Pelorhabdus rhamnosifermentans: one gene and its partner. The protein of the gene in region 1 interacts with the protein of each later gene in a pairwise test. Links are inferred from orthologs where the notes say so. Each region holds a gene or a part of one and is shown in the gene's direction. Other genes may lie near its edges.

Region 1 (8,575 bases):
TGGCGGCGGTGCTTTTTCAGGCAAGGATCCAACGAAGGTAGACCGCAGTGGTGCTTATGCTGCTCGTTATGTGGCTAAAAATATTGTGGCAGGTGGTTTGGCTGATAAATGCGAAATTCAGCTTGCTTATGCCATTGGTGTTGCTCAGCCTGTTTCTATTTTAGTTGAAACATTTGATACAGGTAAAGTGGATGATGCTGTTATTGTAGCGCTTGTGAAGAAACATTTTGATTTGCGTCCAGCAGGAATTATTAAAATGCTTGATTTGCGCCGTCCTATTTATCGTCAGACAGCAGCTTATGGACATTTTGGTCGCAATGATCTAAATCTGCCTTGGGAGAAGACAGATAAAGCGGCTATTCTTCGGCAGGAAGCAGGTTTGTAAACTTTTTTTCGATAGAAAACTTCTTGTGCGGTCATACTAATAACACGTTTATGATTGATTTTGAAGTACGAAGAGTAGTAAAAATTGCTTATTGTTGACAGGAGATGATAACATGAAAGTTCGTTTTTCGTCACCACGAAATCACAAGATAAGGCGTTTTTTCAAACGATCTCCCATGGATACAGGTTATGATGATTGGTTGCCTGATGAACAAGATGCAAACTGCTTTTCAGACAAAACGGAGTTTTTAGCAGGGATCGATGATTTTTTGGCGAAATAAAAATAAGTAATTTATTTTAAGTAAGGAGGCTATTTTTAGTCTCCTTACTTTTTATTGAGTGGTGAAAGTATGACGAAGGTAGCCGAAGTATTTGTGAATATTACAGCAAAGTCACTTGACAAGGCTTTTACCTATTTAATTCCGGGACATCTCAAGGTGACAGTGGGGTGTCGTGTTGTTGTGCCCTTTGGACCTAGGCGGGTTGAGGGTTTTGTCTTGGATGTTAAGGATACGGTAGTAGAGCATGATTCGTTAAAATTCATTTTATCCTCTTTAGATGAAAGCCCTTGGTTTGATTCTGCCATGATTGCAACAGCTCATGCTATTGCTGATTATTATTTATGTTCCTTATCGGATGCTTTACGTCTCTTTATTCCGGGTAAAAGTGGTATTACATCCAAATCAGGCTATGTTTTGAATGAAAAGTTATCTGATTCAGAGAGATCTATGCTGCTAACTGAACTGGGTGATGAACAACAAAAGCTTTTTCAGCTTATTGCCAGCCAGAAATTTGTGACTCAAAAAGACTTGGAGCGACAGGGGATAGGCAAAGGGAATGCCATAAAGGGGCTTATTGATAAAGGATTAGTGTCTGTGAAAATTCTTACAGTCAAAAAGGCCTCAATTAAAACGGAAAAGGTAGTTACTCTTTGTTTAGACCTGGACAAACTTCAGGATGTTGACTTGTCTCATAAACCAGCGCAGCAAAAACTTCTCACGCTACTTAAAGCGCATAGCTATTCATGGAAAGAATTGAAACAGCAAGGTATTCAACTGGCTACAGCCAAAAAGCTTGTCCAAGCCGGACTGATTGAGATGCAGGAAATCCAAGTTTTACGGAATAGTTATCATAAGCCACAGCAAGATGCTGCGCCACCTTGTTATACAGTTGAGCAGCAAGCTGTTCTTGAAAAAATTATTCCGACAATTCAGGCTGGAAAGTTCAAAACCTTTTTACTGCATGGTGTGACAGGTAGCGGCAAAACAGAAGTCTATCTTGCCGCAGCGGCTGCAGCTCGTAAGCAAGGTAAACAAGTCATTGTCCTTGTCCCGGAAATTGCTCTCACTGGGCAAATTGTTCGGCGCTTTCAAGCAAGATTTGGTGATGATGTGGTTGTCATTCATAGCCGTTTAAGCTTAGGTGAACGATTTGATGGTTTTCAGCGAATGAAAGAAGAAAGTGCGGGGATTGTGATTGGTGCTCGCTCGGCGTTATTTGCGCCCGCTCATTATTTAGGACTGATTATTCTTGATGAAGAGCATGAGTTTACGTATAAACAAGAAGAAACACCTCGCTATCATGCCCGGACAGTCGCTGTCTTTCGCGCTTCCAAGACAGGCGCAACGGTTATTTTGGGGAGCGCGACTCCGTCCTTGGAAAGTTTTTATGAAGCCGAGCAGGGGCATTATCAATTGCTATCTTTAACGAAACGCATTGATGGCTCTGTTATGCCGCACGTGACTGTTGTGGATTTGGCAGCGAAGATGAAAGAAGGAAAGCGTTCTATCATTTCTGATGAGTTGGCTGAGTTACTTGTTCGTACAGTCAGCCACAAGCAGCAAGCCATCGTTTTGATTAATCGACGCGGTTATTCCACGTTTGTTTTGTGCCGGGAATGTGGTCATGTTATTCGCTGCCCCCATTGTGCCATTGCCTTGGTTTATCATGCTGTAGGAAAACAATTGAAATGTCATTATTGCCGCCAGACTTTTCCTTTGCCTGATGTTTGTCCAGCCTGTCAGAGTCGTTATATTAAATATTTTGGGACAGGAACTCAAAAGGTCGAAGAAGAACTTGTGAGGTTATTGCCTGAGGCTCAAATTGTGCGGATGGACCAGGATACGACAGCAAGAAAATTTGCGCATGATCAGATATTAACGGACTTTGCCAAGGGGAAACAGGATGTACTGCTTGGGACACAGATGGTTGCTAAGGGGCATGATATTCCCAATGTTACTGCAGTAGGGGTTATTTCAGCTGATACAGCGCTTAATTTGCCTGATTTTCGTTCAGCCGAACGAACCTTTGCCTTAATTACCCAAGCAGCCGGCCGGGCTGGACGGGGAACGAAGGCCGGGGAGGTTGTTGTGCAAACCTATAATCCTGAGCACTATGCAATTTCTTGTGCTGCCGGACATGATTATGAGGGCTTTTATCAAGAAGAAATCAAATTTCGTCGTGAACTGGATTATCCGCCTTTTTGCCATATTGTGAAGATGATTTGGCAGGGCATGCAAGAAGGGCCACTACGTAAAGAGGTGGATCAGGCTGTTTTGGCTTTCAAGAACGTTTTACCGGAAAACAGCGGGGAGATACTAGGTCCTGTCGCTGCCCCGGTGGCAAAGATCCAGGATGTCTACCGCGTTATCGTGCTTGTGAAGACACATCATTTAGGGAATGTTCGGAAAGCGATTAGACAACTTAATTTTCACCATCAAAGCAATGTAAGCGTGGATGTCGATCCTGTTAGCCTCATGTAATGGAGTCGACACTCCCATTAGATTTTTTATTTATTTTATGCTAAAATTGTGTAAAGATTTAACATTCGATCATAGGAGGTAGCGTAATGGCTATTCTAGAAATAAAAAAAGCCGGAGATAAGATATTAAAAGAGCAGGCAAAAGAAGTGGCTCGTGTTGATAAGCGTATGAAACAACTGCTAGATAATATGGCTGAAACCATGTATGATGCCGATGGTGTCGGACTGGCTGCGCCGCAAGTGGGGCAGTCGCTCAGACTAGTTGTCATTGATGTGGGCGAAGGCCTTGTGGAGCTGATTAATCCCCAAATTACCAGCGGCGAAGGGGAAGAAAAGGCTTTGGAAGGCTGTCTCAGCGTGCCTGGCGTTTATGGCGAAGTAAAACGTTATAGTAAGGTGACTGTAGAGGCTCTTAATCGTCAGGGCAAAAAAGTAAAATATACGGGTACAGAATTGCTTGGACGTGCTTTTCAACACGAAATTGATCATTTGGAAGGTATTTTATTTATTGATAAGGCCGAATCTATTGTTACAGCACAGAAAGGTGAGGCGCATGAATAGTAAGCCTTTAAAGGTTATTTTTATGGGTACGCCTGATTTTGCTGTGCCCTGTTTGGAACAACTTGCTAAAAGTCCTTTGACTGATGTTGTGGCTGTCGTGAGTCAGCCTGATCGTCCGAAAGGGCGAGGGCAGAAGCTCGTTTTTACGCCTGTAAAGGAATGTGCCGTCAAGTTTAATATTCCAGTATTGCAGCCGGAAAAAGTGAAAGATGCCGCAGTGATTGACAAGCTAGCGGATTTTCAGCCTGATTTAATTGTCGTTGTTGCCTTTGGACAATTGTTGTCGCCAACCTTATTGGCATTGCCGCGTTTGGGCTGTATCAATGTTCATGCGTCGCTACTTCCAAAGTATCGGGGTGCAGCGCCTATTCATTGGGCCATTATGAATGGGGAAACGGAGACAGGCGTGACAACCATGTATATGGATAAAGGGATGGATACAGGGGATATGATTTTAACAGCCAAAACGGCCATTACACCAAATATGGTAACAGGTGAACTTCATGATAAGCTCATGCATCAAGGAGCTGAACTGCTTATGATGACAGTGGAGAAGCTGATAAATGGCACGGCACCGTGCACCAAGCAGGATGCGGACCAGGCGACATATGCGCCGCTTCTTAAACGTTCTATTGAACGGATTGATTGGAGTAGAACTGCGCAGGATATTCATAATAAAGTACGTGGCTTAAATCCCTGGCCGGGTGCATTTTGTCAAACAGAGAATTTTAGACTAAAAGTCTGGAAAACTGAGGTACTAGATACGGACACGCTTGGCGAGGCAGGTATGCTGATTGCGTGCACCGAACGGGGTTTTGTTGTTCAAACAGGTTCCGGTTTGTTGGAAGTCATCGAGGTTCAGCCAGCAAGCAAACGAAAAATGACTGCCCAGGAATGTATCTGTGGTTACTGCATTCATCCTGGCGATTTGATGGGGTAGAGGTGTGAGTTTATGCTGGAAGTGGTGAGTCGACCACAAAAAAGACTGTTTTTAGTGTTGATCCTGGTCAGTTTGCTCATTGCTGGTTTTTTCAGTTACTGGCTATGGAAAATTAGCATACCTGGTTTAGCCGTGATTAGTAGTTATCTGCCTTGGATGATTGGCCTAGTGCTTGGCACTATTTTATTGATCATTATGGCGGGTGTGACAGGCATTGTTTTGGCTATTATGGGATTTCGCACGCCGCGCTTTTTTCAGGGGATTGCTTGGTCGGCTATTAATATGTTATTTCCCATGACAATTACGATCGGTAAACTATTTGATGTGGACAAGGAACGGATTGAACGCTCGTTTATTGAATTGAGTAATCATTTAATTCGGCAAAAACATATTATTGTCAAGCCGGAACAACTGCTTATTTTAACGCCTCACTGTATTCAACAGGAAAATTGTCCACATAAAGTTACGAAAACCATTACGAATTGTCGTCGTTGTGGTGCTTGTCAAGTAGGTGACTTAGCTGCTTTAGCGGAATATTATGGTGTCCATTTGGCCATTGTTACAGGCGGAACTTTGGCACGCAAGGTTGTGAAAACGATTCGTCCTCACGCTGTGCTTGCTATTGCCTGTGAACGGGATTTAACAAGCGGTATTCAAGATGTCTTTCCTTTACCTGTCATTGGTGTTTTAAATCAGCGACCTTGCGGTCCTTGTTGTAATACGCGTGTTGATATGACACTTGTCGAACAAACAGTGCAAAAATTTTTAGGCCAAAGCCGAGTGGAGTAATCAAATGAAAGCAAGAGAAATTGCCTTACACATTGTCAATGAAGTAGAAAATAATGGGGCTTACGCCAATATTGTTTTGGCAAAAAGTTTAACGGCCCATCAGTTAAGTGATCAAGATCGCCGTTTTGTAACAGAACTTGTGTATGGCACAGTAAGGTCCAAAGAAACGATTGATTATTTTCTAAAAAAATTTATTAGTCGAGGACTGGCTAGTTTGTCGCCTGTCATTTTAAATATTTTGCGCCTTGGGGTGTACCAACTCGTGTTTTTGACGAAAGTCCCCGTCTCTGCTGCTTGCAATCAGTCAGTAGAATTGGCTAAAAAATATGGCCATGCCGGCACGGTGAAATTTGTGAATGGTGTACTGCGCAATATGGCTCGTCACGAGGAAAAACTGACTTATCCGGATAAACAGCAGGACCCTGTGCGGTATCTGTCCCTTGTCTATTTTCATCCCGCGTGGATGGTAGAAAGGTGGCTGAAACGCTTTAGTTTTGATGAAACAGAGGCTTTATGCCAGGCCAATAATGAGATTTTACCACTGAGCCTCAGGACGAATACGCTTAAAATTGATCGGATAGCACTGTTAGAGAGATTAAGAGCCGAGGGAGTCATTTGCGAGGCAGCGCCGCTTGTTCCTGAGGGCATTCTTTGTTCAAAACATCCGTCATTAGGCAGTTTAGCTTCCCTCAAAGAGGGGCTGTTTCAGGTACAGGATTTGAGTTCGATGCTTGTGGCCCATGTACTTGATCCAAAACCAGGTGAATATATTATTGATGCTTGCAGCGCGCCAGGGGGAAAAAGCACTCATATGGCGGCGTTGATGAAAAATCGCGGGCGTATTTTAGCTATTGATCTTTATGAGCACAAACTCGCTTTGATTAAGCAAAATGCGCAGCGCTTAGGCATGGATATGATTGAAACGCGCGCTCTTGATGCGACAGATTTGGTAGCCGCTCATGTGGGGCAGGCTGACAGGGTCCTCGTTGATGCACCTTGTTCCGGTCTGGGGATTTTACGGCACAAGGCAGATGCCAGATGGCGCAAAAGTGAAGCTTTGCTGATGGAGCTTCCTCCTTTGCAGATAGCTATTTTAGAGAGTGCCGCCAAGTGTCTTAAAGGGAACGGCATCCTTGTTTATAGCACTTGTACGATTGAACCGGAAGAAAATGGTGATGTTGTACAGAAATTTTTAGCGGCTCATCCTGAATTTGTATTAGAAGAGACTGGTCGCTATCTTCCTTGCCCTGTACCTGGCTTTTTTGTCCAGTATTTACCACATAAGGATCATCAGGATGGCTTTTTTATTGCGCGTATGCGCCTGAAAGCTTAAGGACAGGGAGGAGGCTGAAATTTTGGGAGTTAATTTATTTGGTTTATCGGCTCAGGAAATCGCGGAGGTTATTGCGCCTTATGGGCTAAAGGCTTTTCGCGGGAAACAAATTGCTAAAGGAATGTATCAACGGTTTCTGGCTGACTTTCAGGATATGACGGATCTGAGTAAAGCAGATCGTGCTTTACTTAGTGAACATTTTTCAATTGATACGGTGACCGTGAAAGCGGAGCAACATTCGAAAGACGGAAAAACAAGCAAATATTTATTGGCCTTTGTTGGTGGTGATTGCGTAGAAACAGTACTCATGCGTCAACCTTATGGCAATAGTATCTGTATTTCTACCCAAGTAGGGTGTGCCATGGGATGTTTATTTTGTGCTTCGACTTTAAATGGACTTGTACGGAATTTAACAGTAGGCGAGATATTGGCGCAGGTAGTTTTTATGCAACAACAACTTGCAGTGGCGCAGCAAAAAGTCGATACGATTGTTGTCATGGGTTCAGGTGAGCCTTTGCACAACTATGATCATTTAGTTCAGTTTTTGAAACTTTGTCATGAAGACTATGTCTTTCATTTGGGATACCGTCATATTACGGTGTCTACAGCAGGCATTGTGCCGAAAATTTATGCTCTTGCCAAAGAGCAACTTCCTGTAACTCTATCAATTTCGCTTCATGCTCCGACTGATGAGCTTCGTTCACGCCTCATGCCTGTGAATAGGCGATTTTCTCTTGCGGATCTTTTGACAGCAGGTGATGCTTATGCAATGGAGACTGGACGACGTGTTACTTATGAATACATCCTCATTGCTGGAGTCAATGACGGCGAGGAACAAGCTCGTCTGCTGGCAAAACTTATGAAAGGCAAGCTGGCTAATGTCAATTTGATTCCGGTAAATCCTGTTGTTGAGCGTGGGCTAGCGCGGCCGAAGGCTGAGCAAATGGAACGATTTGCTAAAGTTTTAGAAGAACGTCATATTACGGTGACGGTGAGACGAGAAATGGGTGGTGACATTCAAGCCGCTTGTGGTCAGCTTCGCCATCAGATTTTAGCAGGAAAAGACGTTAAATGATCTTGAATTTTTTGACTATGCGATAAAATTCGCATATAATGATTTATAAGTTACAAAATTTCGCATATTGGAGTGTCTGTTGTGAAATTTGTGCGCAATTTAGAGAATCTTTTTGAGAAATATATAGAAGGCTATTGTAATGCGAAATTTTCTGGCGATTTACAGCCAGCTGAAATTGCTAAACATGTGATTCGCGAAATGGAAAATAAACGTTCCATCGGAATTTCCAAGACTTATGTACCGAATCACTATTGTATCGCTCTTGGTACACATGATTATGAAAATCTTTTGCCTGTTGTGGCAGCGATTCAAGACGAGCTTTCCCAACATTTATTTGCAGCACTTGAGAGAAGGGGCTATACGATTTTAGGGCAGCCTAGTTTTGAGTTTGTGGCAGATTCCACTGCGAAGAAAAATAGTTTTAGCGTGGAGGGGGAATTTACGGAAGCCATTCCGTATGAGAAAACGGTGCAACAGTCTAAGGCAACGGATGAGCCTACAGATTTTGGTCAAACGAAAAAATTTACTCGAACACCTGTAGTTGGGCAGGAATCTCCTAAGTTTCAGGGGCTCATTACCGTTGTGGAAGGTCCTGATGAAGGACTAAAAATTCCAGTGGGTACGCAACGCTTTCATATGGGGCGGCGGGAGAGCAATGAACTTTCTCTGACTGATATGAATACGTCGCGTCTTCATGCTTATATCTCTTATGAAGCAGGTCAACATGTATTA
Region 2 (3,321 bases), on another replicon or contig:
AGAGGTGCAGGGAACATCAGTACTTTCAGGAAGAGTGGTATCTATGATCTGAAAGGAAAGGGTTCATTGCCGAAGTGTGCGTAAATACCAAATTTGCCATACTGGTTTTATACCGAACAGGTATGAGACTGTCACCAATGATTGTTTTGGTGGAGCGCTATGTTCAGCAGAGGCAAAAAACACAGTTCCTTGTGATTGTTGTTTTGTTGCTTTATAGTGTTTCGAAAAATAATCAGCCGGTGCATGTAACTGGCTGATTTTTTATTCTATGGAGGTGAATTATGAATAAAGTAAAGGTTATGGTAAGTGGTGCATGTGGACGCATGGGCCAAGAAGTTATGAGGGCAGTCCTTAATGACGATGCACTTGAATTAGTAGGCGCCGTGGATGTAAAAAATGCAGGAACAGATGTGGGTACAGTAATTGGAAAAGCTGCGGTTGGTATTAAAATTGGTACTGATCTCGTTGAGGTTATAAAAGCAAGTCATGCTGAAGTCATGGTCGATTTTACCAGTCCCAGTTCTGTTATGAAAAACATTCGCTTGGCTCTGCAGCAAGGCGTATGTCCTATCGTAGGAACAACTGGTCTTTCAACGCAAGATGTTGCAGAAGTAAAAGAATTATGTCAGAAATTACAAGGAAGGGCTTTGATTGCGCCTAATTTTGCCATTGGGGCCATTTTGCTCATGCAAATGTCCGTTCAGGCGGCCAAATATTTACCACATGTTGAAATTATTGAGCTTCATCACGATCAAAAATTGGATGCTCCGTCTGGAACGGCGCTGCGTACAGCTGAATTGATTGCTGAAGTACGTGGTACTCTGCGCCAAGGTCATCCTGATGAAAAAGAAAAGCTACCTGGTAGTCGGGGTGGGAATTTTGCAGGTATTCCTATACATAGTGTGCGTTTACCTGGTTATGTAGCCAACCAAGAAGTGATTTTTGGTGGCTTAGGTCAAACCTTGACGATTCGTCATGATTCCATTTCAAGGGAATCATTTATGCCTGGCGTAACGCTTGCTTGTCGCAAGGCATCCTCTATCCAGGGCCTTATGTGTGGACTGGAAAATCTTTTAGATTAATGCGATTGAACTGATAAACATAAATAAGAAGCATGATTAAATTTTGAGATGTGGAGAGTGACATGATGAAAAAATCCAATGTAGCTATTCTTGGTGCAACAGGCGCAGTGGGACAGGAGTTCTTAACATTAATTGAAGAACGTAAATTTCCTTTTGAGAACTTAAAATTATTAGCATCGAAACGTTCGGCTGGTAAAGAAATCGACTTTATGGGAAAAACTTATACCGTAGAAGAAGCCACAACAGAGTCTTTTAAAGATATTGATATTGCTTTGTTTGCCGGCGGATCAGCCAGTAAAACTTTTGCTCCAGCTGCTGTAAAAGCTGGCGCTGTTGTTATTGATAATTCTAGTGCTTTTCGTATGGACCCGAATGTGCCGCTCATTGTTCCAGAAGTCAATCCTGAAGCTATCGCTGCACATCAAGGTATTATTGCTAATCCGAATTGTTCCACCATTATTATGTTAATGGCCTTAAAACCAATTTATGATAAAGTGAAAATTAAAAGGATTGTTGTTTCGACTTATCAGGCAGTGTCTGGCGCAGGAAAAGAAGGCATCAACGAATTAACAGAACAAACGAAAGCTGTCCTAGAAAATCGCCCTGTCGAAGCGAATATTTTGCCTAGTGCATCACTACCAAAACATTATCAGATTGCTTTTAATATATTGCCTCATATTGATGTATTTGTTGAGGATGATTATACCAAGGAAGAAATGAAGATGGTACATGAAACACATAAGATTCTTAATGACTATACTATAGGGATAACAGCAACAACAGTTCGCGTTCCAGTGTATCGCAGCCATTCTGAATCCATTAATCTTGAACTCTCCGGTCCTCTTTCAGCAGCAGAAGCCAAAGAAGTACTCGCTCAGTTTCCCGGCGTCATTGTGGAAGATAATCCTGCTGAACAAATTTATCCTATGCCGCTCTTTACATCTAATAAGGATGAAGTATTTGTCGGTCGCGTAAGACCTGATAGATCCGTCCAACATGGTCTGAATCTTTGGGTAACAGGTGATCAGATTCGTAAAGGTGCTGCACTTAACGCGCTGCAAATTGCTGAGTATATGATTCAACATCAATTAGTCTGAGGTGTGTGTTCAATGCAGATAATTGTCCAAAAATTTGGTGGTACCTCTGTTGCAACGGAGGAAGTGCGCCAATTAGTTGTCAAGAAAGTCCAGCAAGCCCTAAAAGAGGGGTTTACACCTGTCGTTGTTGTATCAGCTATGGGCCGAAAAGGGGCTCCCTATGCAACAGATACACTTCTTTCATTACTGAAGGAAACGAATGAGCGGACGGAAAAAAAGGAAATTGACTCGTTGCTTTGCTGTGGTGAAATTATTTCGGCTGCTGTTATGGCAGCCACGCTGCAAGGGGCTGGTGTAGCCGCAACCATGCTTACAGGCGGTCAAGCAGGAATTATTACGGACAATCACTTTACAAATGCCCGAATCATTAAGATTGATTCTTCTAAAATTCTCCATTTGCTTCAAGCGGGCCGTGTTCCTGTTGTCTGCGGTTTCCAAGGCGTAACAGTGGATGGTGATTTTACCACGCTTGGCCGGGGTGGCAGTGATACAACAGGAGCAGCTTTAGGAGCAGCTTTAAATGCAGAAGCAGTAGAAATCTATACAGATGTGGACGGTATTATGACGGCTGATCCTCGTATTGTAGAAGATGCACGTATTCTGGACTGTATTAGCTATAGTGAGGTTTGCCAGATGGCTCATCAAGGTGCCAAAGTCATTCATCCGCGTGCCGTAGAAATTGCGATGCAAAAAAATATTCCTCTTATAGTGAAATCAACCTTTAGCGATGCTCCGGGAACCTTGATTACCAGTCCGGCTACAAGTGATAGCGAAGCATCGCTTGTAACAGATCGTATTGCAACAGGTGTGACTTATTTGGAAAAAATCGTGCAAATAGCGCTTCAAGTAGAATCGACTGCTTCGCATCAAACGGCATCACAAGTGTTTCATGCTATGGCTAATAATAATATTAGTGTGGATTTGATTAATGTTCATCCAGGTCAAATTATGTTTACTGTGAACGCGGAAGTAGCATCTCTCGCTGAAGAAAAATTAGTTAAATTAGGTTTTCCTGTGACGCTATTGCCAGACTGTGCCAAGGTTTCTGTTGTGGGCGGTGGCATGCGTGAAGTACCAGGTGTGATGGCAAGCTTTGTTGATGCCTTAACGTGTAGTCATGTGGAAATACTACAAACTGTTGA

The links.
Region 2: the proteins of def (region 1) and Ga0466249_RS14890 interact in binary tests that used the Escherichia coli proteins (3 or more experiments, as listed by UniProt). The link is inferred for Pelorhabdus rhamnosifermentans from one-to-one orthologs.

Annotation. Positions count from the first base shown.
Region 1 is NZ_JAHGVE010000004.1:88,754-97,328, forward strand. What follows is about bases 2,132-4,969. They hold def (peptide deformylase), read left to right. Parts: upstream 2,132-3,232; coding sequence 3,233-3,706; downstream 3,707-4,969. Other genes in these bases: priA (primosomal protein N'), read left to right, coding at 2,132-3,146; fmt (methionyl-tRNA formyltransferase), read left to right, coding at 3,699-4,646; Ga0466249_RS06535 (DUF116 domain-containing protein), read left to right, coding at 4,659-4,969. In the rest of the region: metK (methionine adenosyltransferase), read left to right, coding at 1-385; Ga0466249_RS06515 (hypothetical protein), read left to right, coding at 498-665; more of priA, read left to right, coding at 735-2,131; more of Ga0466249_RS06535, read left to right, coding at 4,970-5,435; 16S rRNA (cytosine(967)-C(5))-methyltransferase RsmB, read left to right, coding at 5,440-6,768; dual-specificity RNA methyltransferase RlmN, read left to right, coding at 6,791-7,843; Ga0466249_RS27095 (FHA domain-containing protein), read left to right, coding at 7,925-8,575. UniProt on the Escherichia coli protein: Removes the formyl group from the N-terminal Met of newly synthesized proteins. Requires at least a dipeptide for an efficient rate of reaction. N-terminal L-methionine is a prerequisite for activity but the enzyme has broad specificity at other positions.
Region 2 is NZ_JAHGVE010000012.1:62,067-65,387, reverse strand. What follows is about bases 274-3,163. They hold Ga0466249_RS14890 (aspartate-semialdehyde dehydrogenase), read left to right. Parts: upstream 274-1,147; coding sequence 1,148-2,179; downstream 2,180-3,163. Other genes in these bases: dapG (aspartate kinase), read left to right, coding at 2,192-3,163; dapB (4-hydroxy-tetrahydrodipicolinate reductase), read left to right, coding at 282-1,082. Also shown: more of dapG, read left to right, coding at 3,164-3,321.